DNA from 2 places in the Haloechinothrix sp. LS1_15 genome. Region 1 is predicted to be linked to the other one. Evidence: riboswitches for the same ligand, from Rfam matches in the RefSeq annotation. Region 1 holds a riboswitch; the other holds the start of a gene.
The links. Region 1 has a riboswitch for glycine ahead of gcvT (glycine cleavage system aminomethyltransferase GcvT). Riboswitches for the same ligand answer to the same signal wherever they lie in the genome.
Positions count from the first base shown of each region.

Region 2: another riboswitch for glycine. It lies ahead of gcvP (aminomethyl-transferring glycine dehydrogenase); the one in region 1 lies ahead of gcvT (glycine cleavage system aminomethyltransferase GcvT).

Region 1 covers NZ_WBXM01000001.1:438,255-453,083, reverse strand. The annotation lists gene lipA (lipoyl synthase) at 1-748, opposite strand, end outside; gene glyA (serine hydroxymethyltransferase) at 791-2,062, opposite strand; gene gcvT (glycine cleavage system aminomethyltransferase GcvT) at 2,151-3,248, opposite strand; glycine riboswitch at 3,489-3,584, opposite strand; gene F8178_RS02150 (SRPBCC family protein) at 3,726-4,427, opposite strand; gene F8178_RS02145 (xanthine dehydrogenase family protein subunit M) at 4,518-5,372, opposite strand; gene F8178_RS02140 (xanthine dehydrogenase family protein molybdopterin-binding subunit) at 5,369-7,747, opposite strand; gene F8178_RS02135 (2Fe-2S iron-sulfur cluster-binding protein) at 7,744-8,286, opposite strand; gene F8178_RS02130 (hypothetical protein) at 8,591-9,145, shown strand; gene F8178_RS02125 (ABC transporter ATP-binding protein) at 9,297-10,193, shown strand; gene F8178_RS02120 (hypothetical protein) at 10,190-10,951, shown strand; gene F8178_RS02115 (hypothetical protein) at 11,005-11,790, shown strand; gene F8178_RS02110 (glycosyltransferase family 87 protein) at 11,865-13,109, shown strand; gene F8178_RS02105 (ADP-ribosylglycohydrolase family protein) at 13,039-14,040, opposite strand; gene F8178_RS02100 (XdhC/CoxI family protein) at 14,043-14,829, opposite strand, start outside.
Region 2 covers NZ_WBXM01000018.1:18,264-33,092, reverse strand. The annotation lists gene F8178_RS19480 (3-methyladenine DNA glycosylase) at 1-670, shown strand, start outside; gene F8178_RS19475 (hypothetical protein) at 789-1,448, shown strand; gene F8178_RS19470 (aldo/keto reductase) at 1,502-2,335, opposite strand; gene F8178_RS19465 (MFS transporter) at 2,488-3,741, shown strand; gene gcvP (aminomethyl-transferring glycine dehydrogenase) at 3,802-6,711, opposite strand; glycine riboswitch at 6,883-6,981, opposite strand; gene F8178_RS19455 (MerR family transcriptional regulator) at 7,030-7,596, opposite strand; gene F8178_RS19450 (bifunctional nuclease family protein) at 7,829-8,302, opposite strand; gene F8178_RS19445 (MerR family transcriptional regulator) at 8,564-9,304, opposite strand; gene garA (glycogen accumulation regulator GarA) at 9,342-9,809, opposite strand; gene gcvH (glycine cleavage system protein GcvH) at 10,070-10,453, opposite strand; gene F8178_RS19430 (CDP-alcohol phosphatidyltransferase family protein) at 10,440-11,129, opposite strand; gene F8178_RS19425 (crotonase/enoyl-CoA hydratase family protein) at 11,247-12,089, opposite strand; gene F8178_RS19420 (alpha/beta fold hydrolase) at 12,188-13,081, shown strand; gene cobA (uroporphyrinogen-III C-methyltransferase) at 13,048-14,286, opposite strand; gene rpsR (30S ribosomal protein S18) at 14,356-14,607, opposite strand; gene rpsN (30S ribosomal protein S14) at 14,652-14,829, opposite strand, start outside.

The sequences.
Region 1 (14,829 bases):
GGTACTGGGTGATCGTAACGATCTCGCAGCCCGCCTCGTACAGGTCCCGCAGCGCGGGCTCCACCTCGTCCGGCGTCTCGCCCATACCGAGGATCAGGTTCGACTTGGTCACCAGACCCGCCTCGCGGGCGGCGGTCAGTACCGACAGCGACCGGTCGTACCGGAAACCCGGCCGGATCGACCGGAAGATCCGTGGCACCGTCTCGGTGTTGTGCGCCAGCACCTCCGGCTCCGCGGAGAACACCTCCGCGAGCTGCTCCGGATTGGCGTTGAAGTCCGGGATCAGCAGCTCCACCCCGGTGCCCGGGTTGAGTTCGTGGATCTGTCGAACCGTCTCGGCGTACAGCCACGCCCCACCGTCGGCCAGATCGTCCCGGGCGACGCCGGTCACCGTGGAGTAGCGCAGCCCCATGGCCTGCACGCTCTCGGCGACGCGGCGTGGCTCCGTGGTGTCCAGCTCGGCGGGCTTGCCAGTGTCGATCTGGCAGAAATCGCACCGCCGGGTGCACTGGTCCCCGCCGATGAGGAAGGTGGCCTCCCTGTCTTCCCAACACTCGTAGATGTTGGGACAGCCTGCCTCCTCGCACACCGTATTCAGGCCCTCACGCCGCACCAGCCCCTTGAGTTCCTGGTACTCCGGGCCCATGCGCGCCCTGGTCTTGATCCACGAGGGTTTCCGCTCGATCGGCGTCTGGGCGTTGCGGACCTCGAGACGCAGCATCTTCCGGCCCTCAGGCGCGACACTCACGGTTGACAACCTCCAGGGACATAGCGGGGACCTGCCAGGGATCTACCTCAGGTCCGGGTACAGCGGGTGCTTCTTGGCCAGCAGCTCGACCCGCTCGGCAAGCGACTGTCGGATCGCGTCGTCGAAGTCACGGTGCAAAGCCGTGGCGATGATGTCGGACACCTCGGTGAAGTCTTCCTCACCGAAGCCCCGGGCCGCCAGGGCGGGGGTGCCGATCCGCAGCCCGGAGGTGACCATCGGCGGACGCGGGTCGAACGGCACCGCGTTGCGGTTGACGGTGATCCCGATCGAGTGCAGCCGGTCCTCGGCGTTCTTGCCGTCCAGCTCGGAGGCCACCAGGTCGACGAGCACGAGGTGGACGTCGGTACCGCCGGAGAGCACCTTGACGCCCGCCTCGGCGCAGTCCTTGGCCGACAGCCGCTCGGCGAGGATACGCGCGCCGTCGAGGACCCGCTGCTGGCGCTCCCGGAACTCCTCGCTGGCGGCGATCTTGAAGCCGACCGCCTTCGCCGCGATGACGTGCTCCAGCGGTCCACCCTGCTGGCCCGGGAACACCGTGGAATTGATCTTCTTGGCCAGGTCCTGCACGGAAAGGATGACGCCGCCTCGCGGGCCGCCGAGCGTCTTGTGAGTCGTGGTGGTCACCAGGTGGGCGTGCGGCACCGGGTTGGGGTGCAGTCCAGCGGCCACCAGACCGGCGAAGTGTGCCATGTCGACAAGCAGGTAGGCATCGATCTCATCGGCGATCCGGCGGAACTCGGCGAAGTCCAGCTGGCGCGGGTAGGCCGACCAGCCCGCGATGATCATCTTCGGGCGGTGTTCCCTGGCCAGCCGCGCGACCTCATCCATGTCGATGCGACCGGTCTCCTTCTCCACCTGGTAGGCCACCACGTTGTAGAGCCTGCCGGAGAAGTTGATTTTCATGCCGTGCGTGAGGTGACCACCGTGCGCCAGGTCGAGGCCCATGATCGTGTCACCCGGATCCAGTACCGCGGCCATGGCGGCGGCGTTGGCCTGCGCACCCGAGTGCGGCTGCACGTTGGCGTGCTCCGCGCCGAACAGCTCCTTCACCCGATCGATTGCCAGCTGCTCCACGACGTCGACGTGTTCGCAACCCCCGTAGTACCGCCTGCCGGGGTAGCCCTCCGCGTACTTGTTGGTCAGCACCGAACCCTGGGCCTCGAGCACCCCGACCGGCGCGAAGTTCTCCGAGGCGATCATCTCCAGCGTGGTCTGCTGGCGGGTCAGCTCGGCATCGATCGCCGCGGCGACCTCCGGGTCCACGGTGGCCAGCTGTGCATCAAACGAGTTCATGCTTGTCGACCTCTACTCCTCGATCGGTTCTGCGGTTGTTGACGGTTCTGCAGCCCTTTGGCCTGCGTGCGCCTGCGGCCTCCTGCGCTCACGATCGACGGTAGAAGGGCAGTGTGACAACCTCCACAGGCGCACTCTTGCCTCTGATATCGACCGCCAGCTCGGTTCCCGACTCGCTGTACTCGGTAGGGACGTAAGCCATGGCGATGGGGTAGCCGAGGGTGGGCGACAGCGCCCCGCTGGTCACTTCCCCGATCGAGGCCCCGCCGGACGGCTCGACCACGGCGTAGCCCGAGCGCGGCGCGCGCTTGCCGGTGCCGGTCAACCCGACAAGAACCTGCCGTGCCTCGGCCTCGGCGCGCGCGGCCAGCGCGTCGCGGCCCACGAAATCGCTGGGTTTGTCGAACTTCACCAACCGGCCGAGACCAGCGTCGAAGGGGGTGATGTACTCCGAGAGCTCGTTGCCGTACAGCGGCATGCCCGCCTCGAGGCGCAGCGTGTCCCGGCAGGCCAGCCCGGCCGGGAGTAGGCCGTGCTGCTGCCCGGCGTCGGTCAACGCACGCCACAGCGCGGGCGCCTCGCCAGGCGCGCAGTACAGCTCGAAGCCGTCCTCGCCGGTGTAGCCGGTGCGGGCGAGCAGGAGATCGGTGCCGGCGACCGTGGCGTCCATGCTCGCGTAGTACCGCAGCGAATCCAGGTCGGCGTCGCTGACCGCGCGAACGATCTCGGCGGCGGCGGGACCTTGGACCGCGAGCAGCGCGTACTCGGTGGAGCGTCCCGCGACCGCCACGTCGAACGAGGCGGCTCGCTCGGTCAGCGCCGTGGTGACCACCTCGGCGTTGGCGGCGTTGGCCACGACGAGGTAGCGGTCGTCGGCCAGCCGGTAGGTAACGAGGTCGTCGAGCACCCCGCCTGCCGTGTTGCACAGCATGCTGTAGCGGGCGCGCCCGACCTTCACGTTCGCCAGGTTACCGACGAACGCGTAGTCCAGCATGTCCGCCGCCTGCGGCCCGCGGACCTCGATCTCGGCCATGTGCGACAGGTCGAACAAGCCAGCGGCCTGCCGCACGGCGTGATGCTCGGCGAGCTCACTGCTGTAGCGCACGGGCATGGTCCAGCCAGCGAAATCGGTGAACGACGCACCCAGCTCGCTGTGCACCTCGTGCAAGGGGGAAGGGGTAGCCACGCCAGACCTCCTCAACGGGGCGATGACAAACGATGAGCCAGGTCGCGGACCAAGCTGAGACGGTTTCCGAGAATGCGCATAGGGAGCTCCCTTCAGTCCGTGCTGTGCGGAACTCCCCCTCTGTCATGAACCTGAGAGCTTCACCTGCGGCGCCGCTACCCGGCATGGCCGGTACGGATCACGCCGTCGAGGCTTGCACCGTGGGTGAGGCGCGCGACGCGCCTGCTTTCCAGAGTGGCCTGGCCCGAAGCGGTATCGGGTGCCTGAGAGTTTGGTGGGGAAACTTGCTCCTTCGGCGCCCCGCCTGATCGGCGAGAACTCTCCCGCTCCGGCTCGTACGGCCCTGGTATCCAGTTGTGGTCGATCACTAACTTACGCGCTCACCACAACGCAGTCCACCGCGATCCCGCCATTCGTTGGTTGGGACACACCCGGCCGCGCACGTCACGCGAGCGTGCCACCCCTGCGTGGCGCGTGTCACTCGCGCCGGGAACGCACGATCCAGGCGACCGCCAGCCCCACCGCGGCAGCCACCACGAGGACGGCCAGCGCCGGCAGCGCACGCTTGAGCACCGGGGTGCCGGCGACCTCCAGCAGGTTGATCGGCTCGGTCTCGTCCTGCCCGCCGCCCGCCTGCCCAGCGGCATGGGACGCGCCGGCGGCGCCACTGCCGACAGCGCCCGCGGCGCCGCCGTGTGAGCCGGTCGCGGTGCCGGGTCCCTCGGAGGCGCCGCCGAGGCGTTGCCCGAGGCAGTCCGCGAAGTCACCGAGCAACCTGCCGCCGACCTCGGAGATCATGCCGCGGCCGAACTGGGCGGGCCTGCCGGTGACGGTCAGATCGGTGGCGACGGTGCCCCTGGTCTCGCCGTCAACGTCACTGCCCTCGGTGAGGGTCACGGCGACCTCGGCCGAGGCGGTGCCCGCGCCACGGGTGTCCTTGCCGGAGGCTTTGATCACGAGCCGCCGTGCTGCCTCGTCTTTGTCCGTGAACGCACCCGTGCCCTTGTACTGCAGCGAGACCGGTCCCAGCTTGACCTTCATGGTCGCGCTGAACTCGTCACCGTCGACGCCGGTGAGCGTGGCCCCCGGCATGCACGGTGCCACCCGCTCTGGATCGAGCAGCGCCTGCCAAACCTCGTCGACCGGCGCGGGCACGGTGAACTCGTGGTCAAGCCGCACAGGCGGCCCTCCTTCCTGCGTGGGTGGGGGAGCTGAACGTGACATTCAGCGCTCTAGACGGCACGGACGTCACGTTCAGCTCCCCTCGAGTCAGCTACCTGCCGCCGCGCTGATCGCGCGGGAGGTGAGCACCTTGGCGAGGTGCCTGCGGTAGGCGACATCGGCATTGGCATCCGCCGTAGGGCTGGTGCCTTCCACCGCGTGCTCGGCGGCGTCCCTGATCGCCTCCGGAGTGGCCTCCCGCCCGACGAGTGCCTGCTCGACAGCGCGTGCCCGCACCGGAACCGAGGACATGTTCGTCAGCCCCACGCGGGCTTCGGCGATCATGTGGCCCTCGGTACGCACCGCGGCGGCCACCCCCACGATCGACCACGCCTGAGCGACGCGGTTGAACTTCTCGTAGTGGGCGTGCCAACCGGTGTACTTCGGTACCCGAACCTCGCACAGCAGTTCGTCGGCGGCCATCGCCGTGGTGAAGTAGTCCACGAAGAACTCCGCGGCCGGAATCGTCCGCCTGCCCCGCGGCCCAGCGACGACCATCTCAGCGTCCAGCGCCAGCACCGGTGCGGCCAGGTCACCTGCCGGGTCCGCGTGCGCCAGCGACCCGCCGAAGGTGCCGCGATGCCGCACCTGCGGGTCGGCCACCGTGTCAGTGGCCATCACGAGCAGCTTGGCGTGCTCGCCGATCAGCGGATCACGTTGCACCTCGTAGTGGGTGGTCATCGCCCCGATGACGAGCATGCCACCGTCTTCGCGGACACCACGCAGCTCGCTGATCCTGCCCAGATCGACCAGCTTGGCAGGCGCTGCCAGGCGCATCCGCAGCACCGGAAGCAGGCTGTGCCCGCCAGCCAGGATGGAGACTTCGTCGTCGGATTCGGCCAGGATCCGCACTGCCTCGTCGACCGTGGTCGGCGCCTCGTAGTCGAACGCTGCCGGGATCATCGCTCACCTCCGTGGATGGCCTGCCATACCCGCATCGGGGTGCACGGCATCTGGATGTCGGTAACACCCCTGTGTCGCACTGCGTCCACAATGGCGTTCACAACGGCCGGGGTGGAGGCGATGGTGCCCGCCTCACCGACCCCCTTGACGCCGAGCGGGTTGGTCGTTGCCGGTGTCTCGGTGCGGTCGGTGATAAACGACGGCAGGTCGGCCGCCGACGGCACCAGGTAATCCGCCAGCGTCCCGCTGGCCAGCGTTCCCGACTCGTCGTAGGTGGCTTCCTCGAACAGTGCCTGGGCGATACCCTGCGCCAGGCCGCCCTGAACCTGCCCCTCCACGATCATCGGGTTGACCACGTTGCCCACGTCGTCGACACAGACGTACGAGCGCAGCCGTACCCGGCCGGTCTCGGTGTCCACTTCGGCCGCGCACAGGTGGGTGCCGTGTGGGAAGGAGAAGTTCTCCGGGTCGAACGTCGCCTCCGAGTCCAGCGACGGCTCCACTCCCTCGGGCAGGTCGTGCGCGGCGAACACCGCCTGCGCCACTTCCTGGATGGTGGTGGCGGTGCCGGTGCCCCGCACGGTGAACCGACCGTCGGCGAACTCCACGTCGTCCTCGGCACATTCCATCATGTGCGCGGCGACCTTGCGTGCCTTGGCGATCACCTTGTCCGCCGCCTGCAGCACAGCCATGGCACCCACGGTCAACGACCGCGAACCGTACGTGTCCATACCTTTCGGCGAGGACTGGGTGTCCCCGTGCAGGATCTCGATGTGCTCGAACGGCACCCCGAGCCGATCGGCGACGATCTGGCTCCACGCCGTCTCGTGCCCCTGACCATGCGGGGAGCTGCCGGTGATCACCTCGACCTTGCCGGTGGGCAGCATCCGGATCGCGCCGTGCTCCCAGCCGCCCGCGCCGTAGGACAGCGAGCCGAGCACCCGGGAGGGCGCGAGCCCGCACATCTCGGTGTAAGTGGAGATACCGATGCCGAGCTGCACCGCGTCACCACGCCGCCGCCGCTCGGCCTGCTCGGCCCGCAGCGCGTCGTAGCCGAACAGCTCCTTGGCGCGCTCGGTGGCCGCCTCGTAGTTGCCCGAGTCGTAGGTAAGCGTGGATACCGTGGTGTACGGGAACTCGTCGTGGGCGATCCAGTTGCGCTCCCGCACCGCCATCGGATCCATGCCCAGCTCGGCGGCCAGCTCGTCCATCATCCGCTCGATCGCGAACGTGGCCTCCGGCCTGCCCGCGCCGCGGTAGGCGTCGGTCGGTGTCTTGTTGGTGAACACGTTGGTGCAGGAGAAGTGGTACGCCGGGATCTTGTAGATGGCGTTGAACATGAACGCGCCGAGGATCGGCACGCCGGGCGTGACCAGCCGAAGGTACGCGCCCATATCGGCGTACAGCTTCACCTTCAGACCGGTGACCGTGCCGTCCCGCCGCGCCGCGATGGTGAGGTGCTGGATCTGGTCACGGCCGTGATGCGCCGAGGTCAGCGACTCCGAACGCGATTCGGTGTACTTCACCGGCCTACCCAGCTTGCGCGCGATCAGGAACGTCATCACTTCCTCGGGCGTGACCTGGAGCTTGCCGCCGAAGCCGCCGCCGACATCGGGGGCGATGACCCGGACCTTGTGCTCGGGAACTCCGGTGGTCATCGCGAGCATCACGCGCAGGATGTGCGGCACCTGAGTGGCCGACCACATCGTGGTCTGCTCCCCGGTGGGGTCGACGACCACCGAGCGCGGCTCCATGAAAGCCGGGATGAGCCGCTGCTGGCGGAACGTCCGTTCCACGACCACCTCGGCGCCGGAGATCGCCTCGTCCGCGCTGCCGCCGGTTCCGGCGGCAGCCGAGTCGAACTCCCAGGTGGCACTGGCATTGCTGCCCAGGTCCGGGTGCACCAGGTCAGCCCCGTCGGCCAGCGCCTGCTCCATGTCAAGCACCACAGGAAGATCCTCGTAGTCGACCTCGATCGCTTCGAGCGCGTCGTAGGCCTCGGCCGCCGACCGTGCCACGACGGCGGCCACCGCTTCACCGGCGAAGTTCACCCCGTCGACAGCCATCGACGGCGCGTTCGGCGCCTTCATGTCCTCGGTGATCGGCCACGCGCACGGCAGGCTGCCCTGCTCGTCGGCGAGGTCGGCGCCGGTGACCACGGCTTCGACCCCGGACATCTCCCGCGCCGCGCTGGCGTCGATCCGCGCGATCCGTGCGTGCGCCATCGGGCTACGCAGGATCGCCATGTGCATCATTCCGGGGAGGGTGATGTTGTCGGTCCACCGGGTACGCCCGGTGATCAACCGCGCGTCCTCCTTACGGAGCCGCGCTTGCCCGACCTCACCTCCCATTCGAGAGTCGGCGGTCGCGGTCATGAGTGCCGTACCTCCGCCCGTGTCTCGCTGGTCATCGCGGTCTCGTCGGCCACCCGCTCGGCCTCGGGGCCCGCGCCGGGCCGCATCCGGTGCGCCGCGTCGCGCACCGCGCGCACGATGTTCTGGTATCCGGTGCAGCGGCAGAGGTTGCCTTCCAGGCCCTCGCGCACGGTCTCCTCGTCCGGGTCGCCGTTCTCGGCGAGCAGGTCGATCGACTGCATGATCATCCCCGGAGTACAGAAACCGCATTGCAGAGCGTGGTTGTCGTGGAATGCTTCCTGCACGGGATGCATCCGGCCATCACGGGCAAGCCCCTCGATCGTGGTGATCTCGCTGCCGTCCGCCTGAACGGCGAGCACCGAGCAGGACTTCACACTGTGCCCATCCATGTGGACGGTGCACGCACCGCAGTTGCTGGTGTCGCAACCGACGACGGTGCCGACCTTGCCGAGCCGCTCACGCAGGTACTGGACGAGCAACACCCGCGGCTCGACCTCGTCCGTGTACTGGGTTCCATCAACGGTGACGGTGATGCGCATGGGCCTCCAACTCCTTCACTCGGCAACGCCCGGCGGGCCGGATCGAGCTCGTCGGGTCGGAATCAGCAGGCCACCCAGATCGTGGCCGCCATCACACTACGAGGGTCCTCCCTCCGAGAGCCGCGTACAAGACCTACTGGCACGATTAACCGTTCGGGACTAATCAAGATCCCGGCCGCGCCACCCGACCACCCCGGGATGCCTGGCTCGCCCCGTTACCGGTCGGCTCCGGACCGTCACCCTGGGACGACGGATCTCGCGAAACGACTGCGCGGCCACCGGAGTGTGGACTAGATTGCGCGGTATGACCACTCCGCGAGACCCGCAGGATCCACAGGACCCCTGGAACCAGCAGCACCAACGGCCCGACCTGCCGCCTGCACCGCAGGCCAACCCCGGCGAGTACCAGGCTCTGCCGCGCCCGAAATCGGTGGACACCGCGTTCACGGCGTGGCTGGTTGGCGTGGCACTGGTGGTCGTCCAGACGCTGCTGACCCCCTTGGTGAGCGAGGACCTGATGGACGAGCTGGGGGCGCCGGAGGGATTCGCCATGGAAGGCGCCGCCGGGGCTGGCGAGACGGCCGGCCTGATCCTGACCCTGGTACTCGCGGCGATCTTCGCGGTGTTCGCCTACCTGATGCGCGGTGGCGCGAACTGGGCTCGCATCGTGCTCACCGTGCTTGGCGGCCTCGGGCTGCTGTTCGGGCTGTTCGGGTTGATCACGCTGCAGGTTTATTTCGCGATCGGGTTCCTCGGATCGCTGATCGGTGTCATGTCGCTCGCCCAGCTCGCGGTGACCATCGTGGCGATCGTGTTCATGTACCGGACCGACGCCAACGATTACTTCCGGTACAGCTGAAACCGGGAGGAACGGGACAACGGAACCGAACACAGGAACTGGGGGTGCTGTGACGACAGCGGCCAGTGCGTCCACTACTTCCGCTGCGCCTACTGCGGGGCACCGTGTCGAGGTATCCGGCCTCACCAAGGTCTTCGGCAGGGTGAAGGCCGTGAACGAGCTGAGCTTCACCGTGGAGCCCGGCACTGTGACCGGATTCCTCGGGCCGAACGGCGCGGGCAAGACCACGACGCTGCGCTGCCTGCTCGGGTTGATCAGCCCGAGCGACGGCACCGCGACCATCGGCGGCAGCCGCTACGCCGAGCTGGCAGCACCCACCCACACGGTCGGTGCGATGCTGGAAGCCTCCAGCTTCCACCCGCGGCGCACCGGCCGCGATCACCTCCGGGTGTACTGCCGGGCGGCGGGCATCGCACACTCACGTGCCGACGAGGTACTCGAGCTGGTGGGACTCGCCGCCGCGGCAGGGCGCAAGGCCGGGCAGTACTCGCTCGGCATGCGGCAGCGACTCGGGCTGGCCGCGGCCCTGCTCGGCGACCCGCCGGTACTGATCCTGGACGAACCTGCCAACGGGCTCGACCCGGAGGGCATCGCGTGGATGCGGCAGTTGCTCCGGCAACTCGCCGAGCAGGGCCGAACCGTGCTGGTATCCAGTCACCTGCTGCGGGAGATGCAGCAGATCGCCGACGACGTGGTGATTATCAATCGCGGCAGGCTGGTCAAGCAGGGGCAACTGGCCGAGCTCGCCAGGGAGCACCGGCACGCGGTGCGGGTGAGCAGCCCCGAGGCCGAGCGGCTGGCGAACGCCCTTGATGCCCACGCCGCCGTCGAGCGACTCGACGGCGAACGGCTCCGGGTGACCGGGGTGGACACGGCCACCGTCGGGCACCTCGCGTTCACTAACGGTGTGGAGCTGCACGAGCTGACCGCCGAGGCCAGCGACCTCGAGCAGATCTTCTTCACGCTTACCGAGAACGAAGCCGGAGATACCGGCACCGGTACTGGTGACGCGGAGCCTGCCCCGAGCCAGGCGGGAGGTCAGCCATGATCCGACTGGTCAGGGCCGAGTTCGACAAACTGTTCACCACCAAGCTGTGGCTGGGGTTGACGCTCGGCGGCTTGGCGCTGGCGAGCGCGTTCCTGGCGATCACTATCGGCCTCGACGGGATGGCCGAGAATCCCAACCCGCCCGTGTCGACCCCAGAGGGACAGCGCAACCTGTTCGCCACGGCCACCGGGGCGAGCACCTTCGCGCTGCTGCTCGGGATCATCGCGGTGACCGGCGAGTTCCGCCACCAGACCGCCACCCCGACCTTCCTGGCCACCCCGCGACGGGACCGGGTCATCGCGGCCAAGCTGGTCGCCTACGCGGTGGTCGGTGTCGTGTTCGGCGCACTGACCCTGCTCGTCGCGATCGCGATCGCCGCACCGTGGCTCGCGGCGATCGACACCGAGCTCTCGCTGACCCAGCACGGCGTACCAGGCACCATGGCCGGAGTGATCGCGGCCGTCGCGCTGTACACGCTGCTGGGGGTCGGTATCGGCGCGCTGGTGAGAAACCAGATCGCCGCGGTGGTCGGGGCGCTGGTGTACCTGTTCGTCATCGAGGCGTTCGTGCGGGGTCTGCCGGTGGTGCGCGACTACTACCCGTACTCCCCTGGTGGGGCAAGCGAGGCGCTCACTGCCACAACCGACCCGGTGATCGAGCACGTGCAGCCGTGGCAGGGCGGTCTGCTGCTGGCCGGCTACGCGCTGGTCTTCTGCGCGCTGGGAAGCTGGCTGTCGGTGCGCCGCGACATCGCGTGAGGGTGATCATCTTCACCGTACACAGCGCCGAGCGGGGGTTGTACGGTCGCCGTATGACCTCGCGATCGACCCGCCCGACCGGGCTGGGCCCTGGCCTGCCCGACGATCCCGCCCGCGCCACGGTCGACCGGCTGCTGGCCGCGCCGGAGCAGCACGGCCTGGCCTCGCGCGAGTTGCGCGGCAGTGGTGTCGCCGTGGTCCGCGGGTTCGACCGTGACAGCCGCGAGTTCCGCACCATGATCGCCACGGCCGTGCGCGAGCACGGCTGGTGGGTAACCGACCTGGCGGCGGCGCCTTCATTCGGGGCGATCCCCGACTCCGGCGACATTCGGCTCGTGGTGGCCGCCCGCGCGTCGGTGCTGCCGCTGGCCCGGCGCTGCGCCGCGCACTGGCAGGCCACCTTGCTCGACCCGAGTGGGGACGGCGGTGACGGCGGCGGTCACGAGCCCGCGCTCGTCGTGGATGTCGCCTACGCAGCGTCCGATACGGAGCCGGAACAACCGGCCGGTTACCGGACGACCGCTCGCGATGCGGTAGCGACCCGGCTCGCGATCTCCGGCCCGGTGAGCTACCGGATCGGCGCGGCGACCGCCGGGACAGCCGACACGCTAGCCGTGGAGCCGGTGGCCAACGGCAGCCTCGTGGAGACTGGCACCGACGGTCTCGGCACCAACCTGCGCATCGCCACCGGTGAGGTCACCGTGGAGCTCGACACCGCAACCGAGGCCACCCTCGACGGCCATCCACAGCTGCTTCCCGATGGTCAGTACACTGTGTCACTGCACGCGCACGCCTACCGCCGGCTGGAGCCCGAGGTCCCCGTGATTCCCGCCCGCTGACCCGACGACAGCAAGCAGGGCGGCAGCCGGGCGAGCCCGCCAGCCGGTCGGCCCGACCGCAGCGAGGACGGCAGATGCCGCGACACAGGGCACTGTCCAGGGAGCAGGGCGGGCGGACGCCCGGCGAACGGGCGCTCGCGGCAGGCGCGCTGCTCCCGATCGGCGTGGTGGCGCTCGCGCTGCTACTTGCCTGGCACGCGGGGGTGTTCGACGGCGAGCTGCATGACCTGCAGGTGTACCGGTTCGCGGTCGAGGCCTGGCGCGGGGGCGAGGACATCTACGGCCTGCTGCCGCCGACCAGCGCGGGAAACCACCTGCCGTTCCTCTACCCGCCCTTCGCGGTCGCGGTGTTCGCCCCTCTCGCGATGCTGCCGTGGGCTCAGGCGGTGGCCACGATCTTCGCGGTCAACGTGGTGTGCGTGGTGGCCACGCTCTACGTGGTGGCCCGGCGGGTCTGGCCGGACCTGGAGGTGCGGGCAGCGCTGGTGGTCGCCGCGGCCGCGCTCCCGCCCGCGCTGCTGCTCGAACCGCTCCGCGAGACGTTCACGTTCGGGCAGGTCAACCTGCTGCTGATGGGGCTGGTCGCGGTGGACTGCCTGGCCCGCGAACCCTGGTGGCCACGCGGGATCGGGGTGGGGTTGGCCGCGGCCATCAAGCTGACCCCCGCGGCATTCCTGCTGTTCTTCCTGCTCCGCAAGGACGCCCGCGCGTCGCTGGTCGCGGTGGCCACCATGGTGCTGGCCACCGCTGCCGGTTTCCTGGTCGATGCCGGGGCCTCGCTACGGTACTGGGGCGACGGCGCCGCGGCCACCTCGGGTTTCAGCGGCTCGCCGTTTCTGACCAACCAGACCGTCGAGGCGAGCCTGGCGCGCTACGACCTGGCCGAGCCCGCGCACACGTTGCTGTGGCTGCTGCTGGTCGCGGTGCTGCTGGCCGCGGTGGTCCTCGCAATGCGCCGGTCACCGCCGGAGCTGGCGCTGCTGCTCAACGCCGCGCTGGCGCTGCTGGCCTCGCCGACCTCCTGGTCGCATCACTGGGTGTGGGTCGCGCCTGCGGTCCTGGTCATGGCAGGCTACGCGGGCCGGTGGTGGCAGCGCGACAGCGTAGCTGCGCTACCGTGGTTGCTGGCCGCGACGGCCACCGCCACGCTATTCGTTCTCGGCCCGTTCCACCGGGTGCCCGGTGGTGACGATGCCGAGCTGGAGTGGACGCTCGCCGAGCAGCTCCTCGGTAACTCCTACACCTGGTTCACGGCGGCCCTGGTGATCGGCTATGCGGTGGCTCGAGCCCTGCGGGCCGGTAGCCGGACAGCCGGTTAGCGACGCGCTCGATCCGTTGCCGCGCCTCCACCCGCGCGATCCAACTCTCCGGCAGCGCCGCGACACCGTTGCGCGCGCCGGACAGCGCACCGGCCATCGCGGCGATCGTGTCGGTGTCGCCACCGGCCCGGATCGCGTAACGGACGGTGGCGACCGGGTCGTCCGGGGTGGTAAGGAAGGCCAGCAGCGCCAGCGGCACCGAGCCGAGCGCGGAGACGTCGTTACCGAGCGCCCTGGCCGCGTGCTCGGGGGGTGCCCCGGTCAGCAACAACTCGCCGATCCGGTCGAGCTTCTCGTGCCATTCCCGGGACCGCACCACCCTGGCCAGATCCTGCCGGAACTGGTCGGCGTCCAGCACCAGCGGCGCCGGGTCCCGCTCCAGCGCCAGGTAGCTCGCCGCGGCCTGCAGCTCGGCGCCGCGCTGGCCGTGTTCGTGGGCGTGGGTGAGCACCGCCTGGCGCCGCCCCAGCTCGGCAGCCAGGTGCAGCCCGTTGCCCGCGATCGCGACGGGAGCGGCCCGCATCGCCCCGCCGTTACCGTACGAGCCCGCGCCGCCGAACAGCGAGTAGGTGGCCTCCCGCCACGGCGCTCCTTCGCAGATGAGCTTGAAGATCAAGGCCGCACCCGAGCCGTAACCGCGCCACGGTTCACCGCGCCACGCGGCGGCGAACTCCCGCGCCAGCGCATCCTCGTCCAACGGGTCGGCCACCGCCGCACGGCCCGCGACGCGATCGGCGATGTGCTCGGCGAGCACCAGCGTGAGCGCGGTGTCGTCGGTGTGCACCAGTACCTCCGCCGAGGCCAACGGTGCGGTCGCCGCGTCGACCTCCGAGCCGTCGACGAAGGGCCGTCCCTCGAAGGCCGCGCCGAAGGCGTCGCCGAGCGCGGTGCCGAGCAGCAGGCCGAGGATCCGCTGCTCCCGACCGGTCATTCCTAGTTCACCTCGGGGTGAATCCGTCCACTCAGTTCGCTGAGCCTGCGGCCACTGCCGCCCCAGCGAAGGCCGATGATCTCTGCCGCGATGGAGACCGCGGTCTCCTCCGGGGTACGCGCACCAAGATCGAGCCCAATCGGTGAGGCCAGCCGCGCCAGCTCCCCGTCGGTCAGGCCCGCCGCCCGCAACCGCTCCACACGGTCGGCATGGGTGCGCCGGGATCCCATGGCGCCCACATAACCCAGTTTGGCACGCAGTGCCACCTCCAGCACCGGAACATCGAACTTGGGATCGTGGGTGAGCACCGCCACCGCGGTACGCTCATCCACCGCTTGCTGCTCCACCTGGGCGGACAGGTATCGGTGCGGCCAATCGACCACCACCTCGTGCGCCTCGGGGAACCGCGCCGTCGTGGCGAACACGGGCCGCGCGTCACACACCGTCACCCGGTAGCCGAGGAAGGCGCCGACGCGCGCCATCGCGCGCGCAAAATCGATCGCGCCGAACACCAGCAGGCGCGGCGCGGGTTCGAAGGAGTTGACGAACACGGTCATCCCCTCGCCCCGCCGCTGCCCATCGGGACCGTAGTGAAGGGTGCCGCTGCGGCCGTTGGCCAGGAGGCCACGTGCGTCGTCGCCGACCGCGTCGTCGGCACGCGCCGAGCCGAGGGAACCGTCGGCTCCCTGCGGCCAGACCACCATGCGGGCGCCCACACGGTCGGGATCGGGATGCTCGATCACGGTGGCCACCGCGACGGCGTGCTCTCCTGCCACCGAGTCGCACAGC
Region 2 (14,829 bases), on a different contig from region 1:
GCGCACCGGTTACCGCGAGGTGCCAGGCGGCGTCACCCTCGACATGGCCGGGTTCACCCACCGCAGGCAACACACCGCCCGGTTCGTCCTGTCGCTGCTCGAAGCGACACAGTCGCGCACAGCCCGGCTGGACTGCTTCGGCCTGCACGAGTGGGCGATGGTCTACCGCGAGACCGGGGACGGCATCCGGCACTCCCACCTCCCGCTACGTCTCGGTGCGCGCGGTACCGACGCGGCCGTGGAGTCGCTGGACCTGCGCTGCACCCACTACGACGCCTACCGTTTCTTCGCCGAGCCCGCCAAGCCGCGCAACGCCACCGAGCTCAGCCGCGACACGCAGCTCGACACCGAGCAACCGGGTTGCCTCCACGCGAACATGGACTTGTTCAAGTGGGCGTACAAGCTCGATCCGTTCGTTCCCGCCGAACTGCTGGGTGACGCGTTCGAGCTGGCCGCGCACGTCCGCGAGCTGGACATGCGCGCCAGTCCCTATGACCTCAGTGGCTACGGCTTCACCCCCGTGCCGATCGAGACGCCGCACGGGCGCGCCGAGTACGCCCGGGCGCAGGCCGGGCTCGCGCGGCGCGCGGCGTCGATACGCTCGCGCCTGATCGACCACTGCCGGTGGCTGCTGGCGGCCACGCAACACTGCTCCATACGGGCGAAGTGACGGTGCCGGCTCCGGTGGGCGATCACGTTTCGCTCATGGCCACCACGTGGTGGCCTGATAGCATCGAGCGCGGCACACCGTCAGGTATCGATACGGTCACGAAAGGGTCACAGTAACGATGGGGCGACACAGCAAGGTTCGGCCCCGTGCATCCGCCCGTTCCCGGCGCCGCGGTTCCGACGGTCTCGACGCTCCAGACAGCTCCGGCGGCAGCCACCGCAGCGGCGATGGACGTCGGGGCATCGCCGGGTGGGCGATCGCAGGCATGGTGGCGGCGGCGCTCGTCGCGCTGGGCGGCGCTGGCTGGGTCTGGGGCACCAACGTGCTCAACAGCCAGGCCGAGGCGCAGTCGCAGGATTGCGACGCGCACACCACGCTGCACGTTCTGGTGGCAGAATCGCTCGCCGAACCCGCCTCGGGCGTCGCCGAGTCGTGGAACGACACCGACCCGGTGGTGCGTGGCCACTGTCTTACGGCTCAGGTCTCCTCGGCCGACTCCGCGATCGCGGCGGAGTCCCTCGCCGAACCCGACACGGACCGGGATATCCCGGCGATCTGGATTCCTGACTCGGCCGCGCGATACGAGCAACTCGCCGAAGCCAGGCAGGACCGGGTCGCGAACGACCCGACCTCGGTGGTCGACCCCGAGGCCGACAGCTACCCGCTGGTGCGCATCACGGGTCCCGGTGTCGACGACATGCAGCAACGGGCCGCCCAGCAGTTCCAGCAGTTCGCCCTCGACGCCGAACGGCGAACCGCGTGGGAGCCAACGGACTGAATCCGCGACGCTCCCTGTGCCCTGCCGGGCGGAACCCGCCGCCGCGATGACCGTCACAGCCGGTTGAACGTATCCGGATCCGGTCCGATGCGGGCGCCGCTATCCAGCGCGTCGATCCGGGCGAGCTCCTCGGCGGACAGCGCGAAGTCGAACACGTCGATGTTCTCCACGATGCGCTGCCTGGTCACCGACTTCGGGATGACCACGTTGCCGAGCTGGATGTGCCACCGCAGCACGACCTGGGCCGGGGTCTTACCGTGCTGCTGCGCCAGATCCGTCACGACCGGGTCACCGAGCAGGCCACCCTGCGCCAGCGGGCTCCAGGCCTCGGTCACGATGCCGTGCTCGGCGTGGAACTCGCGGAGCCCGCGCTGAGCCAGGTTCGGATGCAGTTCGATCTGGTTCACCGCGGGTACGACCTGGGTCTCGTCCATCAGCCGCTGCAGGTGAGAGATGTGGAAGTTCGACACACCGATCGCCCGCACGCGCCCATCCGCGTGCAGCCGCTCCATCGCGCGCCACGTCGCCACGTAGCGGTCGTGCGCCGGTACCGGCCAGTGAATCAGGTACAGGTCCACGTAGTCGGTGCCGAGTGCGGCGAGGCTGGCGTCGAAGGCGGCCAACGTCGCGTCGTATCCCTGGTCAGCGTTCCACAGCTTGGTGGTGATGAACAGCTCGCCCCGGTCGATGCCGCGTCCCTGCACCGCCTGTACCGCCTTGCCGACCTCGGCTTCGTTACCGTAGATCGCGGCTGTGTCGATGCTGCGGTAACCGGCCTCCAGTGCGGCCTCCACGCAGGGAGCCGTCTCCTCGGCCGCGATCTGGAAGACCCCGTACCCGAGTTGCGGCATCGACACCCCCGGTCGGAGGGTCACCTGTGGAATCATTCGCGCTCCTTTCCCGCAGGCCACATGTGGCGTGACCGACCACACCGAAACTACCGGGGGTCGCGGGTCGTTCGCTTGTCTCACGAGACGATCGGGATTGTGAGCACTCCCACCATGCCGATCCGTCCCCGAACCGCCGAACAACGGGGCTGATGGGATCAGCAGCCGGAACCCACCCGCGGGCGCGCTGGACACCGTTCACCGCGCTGGCACTGCTGCTGTTGGGCACACTCGCGGTGCACGTGGCCATGTTCCTCAACCGGCCAGCGGCCTCGTACCGCGTGCTCGCGCTGGGTGGCGACGCCAACGCCGTCGGCCTGGTCGCCGCCTCCAGCGCGTTGCTGCCCATCTTCCTGGCCATCCCGATGGGTCGCTGGTCGGATCGCGGACGCGCCCCGCTACTACTGCTCGGCGGGGGCATCGTGATGGCCGCCGCTTCCGCCCTGCTGGCACACGCCGGCTCGGTGCTCGCGATGGCGCTGTTCAACGCGGCCCTCGGCATCGGGCAGCTCGCGCTCATGGTCGCCGCGCAGTCCGTGGTGACCGACCTGTCACGGCCTGGGGAGCACGACCGCAACTTCGGGTTGTTCACCGCGGCGGCCTCACTCGGCCAGTTGATCGGGCCGCTACTGGGAGGCTGGGTCATCGACGGCCGCGACAGCGAACTGCTGCGCACCACCACCGGCGCGTTCTGGGTCGGTGCCGGGATCTCCGTGCTGATCGTGCTGTTCTACGGGCTGATGGTGGCTGCCTTGCGGGATCGGACGTTCGGCTCGGCGGATGAGCAGGGCACAACCTCGCAAGCCGGGCGAGGCTCGGCACTTGGCATGCTCGGCAACCCCCAGCTCTCGGTAGCCATCTTCGTCAGCTTCAGCGTGATGGCCACGGTCGACCTGCTGGTCGCCTACATGCCGGTGGTCGGCGAGCACCACGGTCTCTCCCCCACCGTCGTCGGGGCGCTGCTCGCCACCCGCGCGGGATTCTCGTTCCTGTCCCGACTGCTCATCCCGGTACTGCTCCGGCATATCGAACGGTTGCTGCTGCTGACCGTGAACGCCGCCGTCAGCGCCCTGGTGGTGCTCGGCATCGTGGTGATCGGCGATCCCGTCGTGCTGGCCCTGCTGATGACGGTGCTCGGCATGACCCTCGGGCTCGGCCAACCACTGACCATGACTTGGGTCGTGCAGCAGGCACCGAGCACGCTGCGCTCCACCGCGCTCGCGCTGCGCATCACCGGTAACCGCATCGCGCAGGGCGCGGCCCCAGCCGCGGCAGGTGGTCTGTCCGCCGTTGTCGGCATCTCGGGCCCGTTCCTGCTGATGACCACCCTGCTCGCCGCCTCAGCGGTGGCGATCGTACCGCTGCGCGCCAGGCGACGGCGGCACCTACCGGGGGCGGGCACCTGACAGTGCACCCTGACAGAGCCCGGGGTCCCCGCCCCGACCGCGCGGACCCCGGGCCGGGGGCTAGCTCGAGTAAGCCTCGATCGGCGGGCAGGAACACACCAGGTTCCGGTCGCCGCCTGCCTGGTCGATCCTGCGAACCGGTGGCCACACCTTGTGCGCCGGGTTACCCGCGGGGAACACCGCCTCCTCACGGGTGTACGGCCGGTCCCACTCGCCCGCGATGCACCGCGCCGTATGCGGGGCGTTGCGCAACGGGCTGTCGTCGAGCGGCCACTCACCCGAGGCCACCCGATCGATCTCGCCCCGAATGGCGATCATGGCTTCGCAGAATCGGTCCAGCTCCGCGAGGTCCTCGCTCTCGGTTGGCTCGACCATGAGCGTTCCGGCCACCGGGAACGACATGGTCGGCGCGTGCAGCCCGTAGTCGGCGAGCCGCTTGGCGACGTCGTCCACCGTGACACCGGTGTTCTTGCTGATGCCACGCAGATCCAGGATGCACTCGTGGGCGACCAACCCGTCGTTGCCCGAGTACAGCACCGGGTAGTACTCGTGCAGCCTGCGGGCGACGTAGTTCGCCGCGGCCACCGCGGTCAGCGTGGCCTTGGTCAGCCCTTCCCTGCCCATCATGCGGACATACGCCCACGAGATCGGCAGGATCGACGCGCTACCCCAGGGTGCGGCACTGATCGGGCCCACCCCGGTGGCGGGACCGGCCGTTGGCTGCAGCGGGTGGTTAGGCAGGAACGGCGCCAGGTGCGCGCGCACGCCGATCGGGCCGACGCCGGGTCCGCCACCGCCGTGCGGGATGCAGAAGGTTTTGTGCAGGTTCAGGTGGGACACGTCGGCACCGAACTTGCCGAAGCGTGCCAGCCCGATCAGTGCGTTCAGGTTGGCGCCGTCGACGTACACCTGGCCACCCGCGTCGTGCACGATGCCGCACACCTGCTGCACGGTGTCCTCGTACACCCCGTGGGTGGACGGGTAGGTGATCATGATCGCGGCGAGGTCGTCTCGGTGGTCCTCCGCGACCTTACGCAGGTGGTCCAGGTCGATGTTGCCCTGCTCGTCGCACTTGACCACGACCACGCGCATCCCAGCCATCACCGCGCTGGCGGCGTTCGTACCGTGCGCACTCGACGGGATGAGGCACACGTCCCTACCGGGCTCGCCACGCTCGCGGTGGTAAGCACGAATGGCCAGCAATCCGGCGAACTCGCCCTGACTACCGGCGTTCGGCTGCAGTGACACCGCGTCGTAGCCGGTGATCTGTGCCAGCCAGCGCTCCAGGTCCGCGATCACGCGCAGGATGCCCGCCGCGTCCTCGACCGGCGCGAACGGGTGCAACTCGGCGAACTCCGGCCATGTGATCGGTTCCATCTCGGCGGTGGCGTTGAGTTTCATCGTGCACGATCCCAGCGGGATCATGCTGCGATCGAGCGCCACATCCGCATCGGCCAGCCTGCGCAGGTAACGCAGCAGCGCCGTTTCCGAACGGTAGGTGGAAAACACCGGGTGGGTGAGGAACTCGCTGGTGCGTTCCAGCTCGCCGGGCAGCGCGTTGGCGGTTTCCGCGTCCAGCGTGTCCATGTCCGACACCGACAGGCCGAACGCCTTCCACACCAGCGACAGATGGTCGCGGGTGGTGGTCTCGTCGCAGGTGATGCCGACGTGGTCGTCGTCAACCTGCAGGAGGTTGATGCCGAGCCCCCGTGCCGCCTCGACGACCGAGGCCGCTCGACCGGGCACCTTGGCACGCACCGTGTCGAAGAACCGCTGGTGCACCACCTCTACGCCCGCCTCGGTCAGGCCCGCGGCCAGCACGGTGGACATCCGATGCACCCGCGTCGCGATGGCGCGCAGTCCTTCGGGGCCGTGGTACACGGCATAGGCCGAAGCGATCACCGCGAGCAGCACCTGCGCGGTGCAGATGTTGGAGGTGGCCTTCTCCCGCCGGATGTGTTGCTCGCGCGTCTGCAGCGCGAGCCGGTACGCCCGCGAGCCGTCAGCGTCCACGCTGACCCCCACCAGACGTCCCGGCAGGTGCCGCTCCAGGCCGTTGCGCACCGCCATGTACCCGGCGTGCGGCCCACCGAAGCCCATCGGTACCCCGAACCGCTGCGCCGAACCGACCACGACGTCGGCACCCATCTCCCCCGGCGCACGCAACAGCGTCAGCGCCAGCGGGTCCGCGGCGACGACTGTGGCGATCCCCAGCTCGGCCGCCTGGCCGATCACCGCCTCGTCGTTGCGGACCTGCCCGGAAGTCCCGGGGTAAGACAGCAGGACACCGAAGGCATCGTCCGCCCCGGCGGCCTCGAGACCGGCGGACACGTCGGCGAGCACGATCTCGATGCCGAGTGGCTCCGCCCGGGTCTCCAGCACCGCGATCGTCTGCGGGAGCGTGTCGGAATCGATGATGAACCGGTTCGAGCGAGCCTTGCTCGAACGCCGCACCAGGGTCATGGCCTCGGCAGCCGCGGTCGATTCGTCCAGCATCGAGGCGTTCGCGATCGGCAGACCGGTCAGGTCGGCGATCATCGTCTGGAAGTTCAGCAGTGCCTCGAGCCGCCCCTGGGAGATCTCCGGCTGGTACGGCGTGTACGCGGTGTACCAGGCGGGGTTCTCCAGGATATTGCGGCGGATCACCGGCGGAGTGATCGTCCCGTGATAGCCGAGACCGATCATCTGGGTGTTGAGCCGGTTCCGGCCCGCCAGCCCGCGCAGCTCGGCGAGCGCCTGCGCCTCGGTGGCAGGTAGCGGGAGATCCAGTGAATCCGCGGCCGCCTCGCTATCCAGGATCGACTCCGGGACGGCGCGCCGGGTGAGCTCATCGAGCGACCCGACACCGATCACCTCGAGCATGCGCTCGAGCTCCTCGCGGCCGGGTCCGATGTGCCGCTCGGCGAACGGTGTGCCGTGCTCGAGCGCCGACAACGAGATCGGCTGCTGGGGATGACGCTCTGTAGCCATGCATTGCCTCCGGGGATCGGGTTCGCGGCACGGGTGCACTACCTTGCTGCGGCCCTCCCCACTGTCTATGCCCGTCCCACGGGCGCCTGAGAGGTTCACCCGGCGTACCGGGCTTGCACCTTCGGCGGGGTCGACGGGCGGTGCCCGCTATGACCCTCTTTCCAGCGGCAACTCGCACTCGCGGTCCTGGTGCCTGAGAGGTTCCGGGGAGGAGTTGCTCCTTCGGCGCCGGGCGGCGACACGTCGCCCGAACTCTCCCGCGAGGCTACAAGCGTCTGCGGCCTTCCACTCTATCGTGTCCGACAGACGCCCCGTCGTTCAACCGGTACGGCGCGCTTGTCGTCGTTGTGACAGCTCGTCCGGCACCGGGCTCTTGACCTCGCCGCCGTCAGCGCGCTCGGCGGGGAACTCGTGAATCGTACCGGAAATCTCCTGCATGGCCCCGCTGACGGCGATCCCGAAGACACCCTGACCACCCTGCAGCAGGTCCACGATCTCCTCGGGAGAGGTGCACTCGTATACCGTGGTGCCGTCTGAGAACAATGTCACGCGCGCGAGATCGCGCACACCGCGTTCGCGAAGGTGTTCGACCGCGAGCCGGATGTTCTGCAGCGAGATGCCGGTGTCCAGCAGCCGCTTGATGATCTTGAGGACGAGGATGTCCTTGAACGAGTACAGCCGCTGGGACCCGGAGCCGTGCGCGGTGCGGATGCTGGGACCGATCAGTCCGGTCCGAGCCCAGTAGTCGAGTTGGCGGTACGTGATGCCGGCGATCTGGCAGGCGGCGGCACCCCGGTAGCCGACGAGCTCGTCCGGCAGGGATTCGTCCGGGAACAGCTCGCCCTGCTCGTTCCCCGCCCCGTGGCTAGGCCTCTCCTCGACCACGAATACCTCCCCTCGCCCGGCCCGAAGTGGCCGACGAACGAGACCGCCACCCCCGAGGACGAGGCGGGCGGCACCGAATCACACGCACGCGATTCACCTGCTTGCAGAGTATGCCCGCGGGCGAGGACGGTCAACGGGACGCGCGGTTCAACCTCAAGTTCATGTTGAGCCGCACCGGGGATTTCGGGGACCGGAACTGTGCTCGACAAGCTCGGCAGGCACCTGCTGTTCGTCAGGTGTCGGCGCCGCGGAAGTCCTCCGGTGACACCGAGTCGAGGAACTCCCGGAACTTCTCGACCTCGTCCTCCTGCTCGTCCGGGATGAGCAGACCTGCCTCGTCGAGCACCGACTCGGCCGCGTGGATCGGCACTCCCGCACGCAGCGCCAGTGCCACCGAGTCGCTGGGCCGGGCCGACACGCGCACGTCACCGTGGAACACCAGCTCGGCGAAGAAGGTGCCCTCCTTCAGGTCCGTGATCACTACCTGTTCGAGCTGCTTCCCGAGGGCCCCGATGACTTCCTTGAGCAGGTCGTGAGTGAGTGGGCGAGCCGGACGCACCCCCTGCTGCTCCAGCGCGATCGCGGTGGCCTCCACCGACCCGATCCAGATCGGCAGGTAACGCTCCCCCTCGCTCTCGCGCAGCAACAAGATCGGTTGATTATTGGGCAGTTCGACCCGAACACCCACGACGTGCATCTCGCTCATCGGGCCTCGCCTCCCTGTGTCGTGCGCCGGCCGAAGCTCCTATCGCGCGCTTGCCGCACCGCTACCGTCGACGCTACTCGCCATAGCGCCACTAGGCACAGCGTAAGCGCCAAACTCTCCGACATGAAGGGTTCCACCCGGCACGAAACCGCCTGTGTCCTGTTCGATGCTCGATTGTGCCACCGTTGACCGGGATACGGGTGACGGGCACACCGGCCTCGGCGGGACCGTGTCGTACTGAACTTCTGGGCTCCGGTACTTCTAGGCTCCGGTTACCTTCTTGATCCCCGACTTGACCAGCAAGGTGTGCAGCGTGACCGACAGCGCGGCGAGCTCACGTACCACCTCGTCGGCACGTGCCCGCGCCTCGGTGTCCCGGTGCCGCGACACCGGCGTGACAACTTGCTCGAGCAACCCTACCTCGCGATCGGCCGACGAACGGAACGCCCGCAGGTGACGAGGCTCGATCCCGTAGCCCGTCAACGACCTCACCGTCCGCGCGATATGCACGGCGTCCTGGTCGTAGAAACCCGCCATCCCCGGTGTGATCAGACCGTACCGCTCAAGTTCGGCCAGCATCCCCTCATCGATACCCGCCTCCGACAGCAGCTCCTCCTTGGTGAGCCGGACTTCCCTCGGCGAGGCGAAGTCGTCCGCCGTCGGTACCCCGTCACCCTCACCGGGTAGCGAAGCCAGTTGCCGGGGCAGGCGAGGTGTCGGAGTCGACGGTTCCAGGCCACGGTCGATCGCGTCGAGCTGCTCCCTGATGACCCGCAACGGAAGGTAGTGATCCCGCTGGGCGGCGAGCACGAACCGCAACCGCTCCACATCAGCCCCGCTGAACTGCCGGTATCCAGCAGCCGTTCGTGCGGGGCGGACCAGCCCTTCCGACTCAAGGAACCGGATCTTGGAGATCGTGACGTCGGGGAACTCCGGACGCAGCTGGGCCAGAACGGCCCCGATGCTGAGCCCGTCGCGTGCCTGGCCCCCGGCAGCCGTCACGGCTTCCTCCTCCCGCAAGCTCGTCCGCGCTCGGCCGTCACTGACCGGTGTGCCCTCCCGCCGACGCGGCCGTGAGGAACACCAGCCGGAACTTGCCGATCTGCACCTCGTCGCCACCGGCGAGGACGGCCTGGTCGACGGGCTCGCGGTTGACGTAGGTGCCGTTGAGGCTGCCCACGTCGATGACCACGAACTCACCGCCCTCGCGACGGAACTCCGCGTGCCTACGCGAAACCGTGACGTCGTCCAGGAAGATGTCGCTGTCGGGGTGGCGACCGGCGCTGGTGGTGTCCCTGTCGAGCAGGAATCGGGAACCGGCGTTCGGACCGCGCTTGACCACCAGCAGCGCTGCTCCGGCCGGGAGCGCCTCGACTCCCGCGGCCGACGCCTCCTCTTGGGCAGGCTGTTCCTGCCCCTCGGCTTCCGACAGGAAGTCGGCCCGGAAGACGGACGTCCTTTCCGGAGACTGCTCCGGGGGAACGCCGGGGCCGTCGTTCGTACTCACCTGAGGTCTCCTTACACGGTGGTGTCGTCGTGCCTTGCCTCTAGCTTGCCTCGACGGTGCCAGCGGGCCTGCGCGCACCGGACCACGACGGCGCCCGCCGTGGTGTCAGCGCCCGAGCCCGTGGCGCCCGTTTCTCCTCGGGTTCCTGCCAACCTACCGCGTTCGCCTCCATCGTGTGACCGAGACTCCCTGATCGAGTCCGGCCGGTCGGCGAGTACGCAGTGGTTACCCCGGGTGCGCCCCGGGAGAAACCCCCGGGGTCACTCCGAGATCAGTTGCGCGTAGGAGTCGGCGTTGAGCAGGCCGTCGATGCTCGACTGGTCGCTGGGGGTGATCTCGATCAGCCATCCCGTGCCGTACGGATCCTCGTTGATCAGGTCGGGAGAGTCCGAGACCGCCTCGTTGATCGCGGTCACCTCGCCAGCCACCGGCGCGAACAGTTCCGAGACACTCTTGGTCGATTCGACCTCGCCGAACACCTCGCCCGAGCTGAGGGTCTTGCCGACCTCCGGCAGGTCCACGAAGACCACGTCACCGAGCTGCTGCTGGGCGTACTCGGTGATGCCCACGCGTACGACTCCCGAGTCGCGCGTTTCCACCCACTCGTGCTCTTCGGTGTAGTGCAGTTCCTCAGGAACGGACACGTCTCGTTCCCCTTTCTCTTCTCGTTGTGTTCGGCCTGCGTGGCTGCGCCAGTCTCCCACCCCCGCCCGTGGCGCCACGGCGCGCCTGCCGGACCGCGAGGATCGTCTGGAGCACGTACAACACGCCCGACCAGACGTAGAGCACGCCACCCCACATCATGAGCGCGTACGCGACGGGGCGCGCGATCTCCGCGACCACCGAATCTCCCTGGATCAGCAGCAGCAGCGGGAAAGCGTACATCAGCACGAACGTCGCGCCCTTGCCAATGTAGCTGACCCCGGGGAACTGGTAGCCGCGGCTCCTGATCACCAACACCGAAACCGCCACCACGATCTCGCGGCCGACCAGTACCGCGATCACCCACCACGGCAGGATCTCGCGGTACAGGAACGCCAATAGGGTGGCCAGGATATAGAGCCGGTCGGCGGCCGGGTCGAGCAGCTCCCCGAGCCTGCTGGTCTGGTTCAGCCACCGCGCCAGCTTGCCGTCCAGCCAGTCGCTGAAGCCCGCGAACGCCAACACGACGATCGCCAGCTCGTCGTGCCGAGGGCCCAGCAACAGCCAGAGGAACACCGGGACCAGCCCCAGGCGCACGACCGAGAGCGCGTTGGGGACGGTGATCGCCTGGCGAAGCAGGGACGACGCTGCCTGCCCCGTTCCGGGGGACGTGCTCACGCGATCACCATACGATCGTCGACGCCCCCCGGAGAATAGCCGCCCGTGTGATATCGCACGCCCCTGTGGCGAGCGCGATACACGGTGGTGAGCCTCACCGCCGCCGCGGCGGACCGGCTACTCGCCACGGAACTCGGGCGGCCGGCGTTCCAGGAAGGCCTGCACCGCCTCGGCCAGGTCGTTACTCGGCAAGAACGCCGCGTTCCACGCGGACACGTAGCGCAGCCCCGCCGCCACCTGGGACGCGGAGTTTGCGCCGAGTACTTCCTTGGTCCCCTGGACCACCAGTGGCGGGTTCGCCGCGATGTCGGCCGCCAACTCCCTCGCGGCCTCCAGCATCGCGGCCTGATCGGGGTAGACGTCGTTGACCAGGCCGATCCGCTCGGCACGCGCAGCATCGATGTCCTTGCCGGTGAAAGCGAGCTCGCGCGCGTGGCCCTCCCCCACGATGGCCGACAGCCGTTGCAGGGTGCCCAGATCAGCCACGATCGCCACCTTGACTTCCCGCACGCTGAACCGGGCGTCGGCGGAGGCGAGACGCACATCGGTGGCGGTGATCACGTCGATGCCGCCACCGATACACCAGCCGGACACCGCGGCGATCACCGGTTTGCGCGTCTCCGCGATCGCGTTGACCGCGCCCTGCATCCGCCGGATCTCGTCGAGCAGCTGGGTTCGCGGTCCGGCCAGCGCGTCACCGGCGAGGTACGCCGACCACTGGGGCATGATCGCCTGCAAGTCGAGGCCGTAGGAGAAATGTTCACCACTTCCGGTGAGCACGATGGCCCTGACCTCGGGGTCTTCGCCGAGCGCGGTGAACACCTGCGGGAGCTCGCGCCAGAAGTCGGGGCCCATGGCGTTGCCCTTGCCGGGCCCGAGCATGGTGACCTCGGCGACATGCCCGGTCCGCTCCACCCGCAGCGCGACGAGTTCGTCCAGGTTCTCGATCATGTCGACCATCCTCGCGCATCCGGCTACCGGTCGACCAACCCCGTACCATACGTGCGGGCGGAGCAACCGCTATCGGCCAGCGGAGTGGCACGAGAGTGGAGTCGAGCATGCAGGCACTCATCAGTGCGACGGCACCGGAGCGGCCACGACCGGCCAGCCCGGCGGTCGGCGGCCCTTTCGAGCTCGCCGGATCCTTCTATCACGACGGATTCCGGTTGGCCTATACGGAGTACGGCGCGGGTGAATCGCTGGTAGTTCTCACGCACGGCCTGCTGATGAGCCGCAGGATGCACAAGCCGCTCGCCGAGGATCTCGCGGGGCGTGGTTTCCGTGTGGTCACCCTTGACCTGCTCGGGCACGGTGATTCCGACCGCCCTGCGGAATCCTGGCGGTACTCGATGACCACCTACGCGGGCCAGGTACTGGCGCTGCTCGACCATCTCGGCGCGGGCACCGCCGTGGTCGGTGGCACGTCGCTCGGCGCCAACGTGGCGTTGGAGGTCGCGGTGCGGGCGCCGGACCGGTTGCGTGGCCTGGTGGTCGAGATGCCCGTACTGGACAACGCGGTATTCGCGGGCCTGCTGGCGTTTCCCCCGCTACTGTTCGCCGCCCGGTTCACCCCCGCGGTCGTGCGCGCCGTGGCGGGAGTGGCGTCCCTGGTGCCGCACGGCAACCAGTGGGTCGACGTCATCACCGATACGCTCAGCCAGCGACCGGAACCGATGGCGGCGGTGCTGCACGGTCTGATGTTCGGCAGGTTGGCACCGCCGCGCGGCCTACGCCGCGAGATCGCACCACCCACCCTGGTCATCGGGCACGCTGGCGATCCAGTCCATCCCTTCGGCGATGCCGACACGCTGGCTCGTGACATCCCAGCCGCCGAGTTCGTCCAAGCCCGCAGCCCGGTGGAGTTGCGCCTCGATCCGGGCAGGCTCACCGACACGATCGTGAACTTCATCGCCCGGTGCTACTCGGGCGCCGCCTCGCGCATGCCGGTGTAGAGGCCGGCCACCGGCCCGATCACGACGACCGCGGGCGGCCGGATCCCCTCGGCGGCGATGTCATCGGCGACGGCCTTCAGCGTCGAGCGAAGCACCCGCTCGCGGCGGGTGCCGCCCTCCTGCACCACCGCCACGGGGGTGTCATCCGGCCTGCCGCCCGACAGCAGGGCGTCGGCGAACAGCCGGATCCGCTCCACCCCCATCATCAGCACGATCGTGCCCCGCAACCGGGCGAGCGCGTCCCAGTCCGTCAGCGACTGTTCGTCCAAGGGAGCGACGTGGCCGGATACGACCACCACCTCGTGGGCCACCCCGCGGTGAGTCACCGGCACGTCGGCGAAAGCGGGCGCGGAGAACGCGCTGGTGATGCCCGGAACCGTCGAGACAGGCACGCCAGCCTGCGCGCAGGCCAGTATCTCCTCGAAACCCCTGCCGAACACGTACGGGTCGCCGCCCTTGAGGCGCACGACGAACTTGCCCTCCCTCGCCCGCTCGATCAGCGTGGAGTTGATCACATCCTGGCTGGCGGCCCTGCCGTACGGGATCTTGGCCGCATCCATGACCTCGACGTGCGGTGGGAGGTCGTCCAGCAGCTCACGCGGGGCGAGCCGGTCGGCGATCACGACATCGGCGCGGGCGAGCAACTTGCGCCCCGCGACCGTGATCAGCTCCGGGTCACCGGGTCCGCCACCCACGAGCGCGACCGAGCCACGTTCCCCGGTGGGCGCTGGCTCACCCGTATCGGGGATCTTCCCCTCGCGCAACGCCTCGATGACGGCGTCCCGCACCGCGGCCGACCGCAACGGCTCGCCACCGGAGAGCACACCGACCAGCAGGCCGTTGATATCACCGGTGGCGGGCGTCACCGCGCTGCCCCGCTCCCCCGCGTCCGCCCGTACGCAGAACACCCTGGCTTCCTCCGCGTCGGCGCACACCGCCGCATTGATCTCCCCAGCGTCGGTGCACGCCAGCGCGTACCACGCTCCGTCGAGATCACCACGGATGTAGCGGCGCCGGTGCCAGGTGAGCTCCCCTGCCTCGGCCATGGCACTGACCGCAGGCGTGGTCTCGGGTGCGATGAGCTCGACCCTGGCGCCGGCACCGATCAACCGCGGAAGCCGCCGCTGAGCGACCGTTCCCCCGCCGACGACCACGACCCGTCGGCCGGTCAGGTCGAGGCCGGCCAGGTAATGATGCTCTGCCATGCCTTCCAGCATGCAGCGTGAGCCACCGCACGGCACGGCCAGGGTGCCTGGCTGGTCAGGCCCGCGCGCTCACCCCGAGCCGCGTGTGCGGGCCGCCGGGTACGGCAGCAGCGCCATCTCCCTGGCATTCTTGATCGCCGTTGCCACCTGCCGCTGCTGCTGCGGCGTCAACCCGGTGACCCGGCGTGCCCGGATCTTGCCGCGATCGGAGATGAAGGTCCGAAGCAGCTCCACATCCTTCCAGTCCACCCGCGTGATCCCCCGCTGGTGCAGCACGTTGCGCTTGCGCCTGACCGGCCTCCGTGCCGGGTTCGTTGCCATCCTCGCCTCGCTTCCCGTTCTCGTCGCTGTCCCGTGCCCGCGGCTCACCAGCTGGACTTGTGCACCCCGGGCAGCTCGCCCCGGTGGGCCATCTCCCGCAGCCGGATGCGGGACAACCCGAACTTGCGGAGGTGGCCGCGCGGCCTGCCGTCCACCGCGTCACGGCGGCGCAGCCGGGTGGGGCTGGCATCCCGCGGCATCCGCTGCAACTCCGAGACGGCA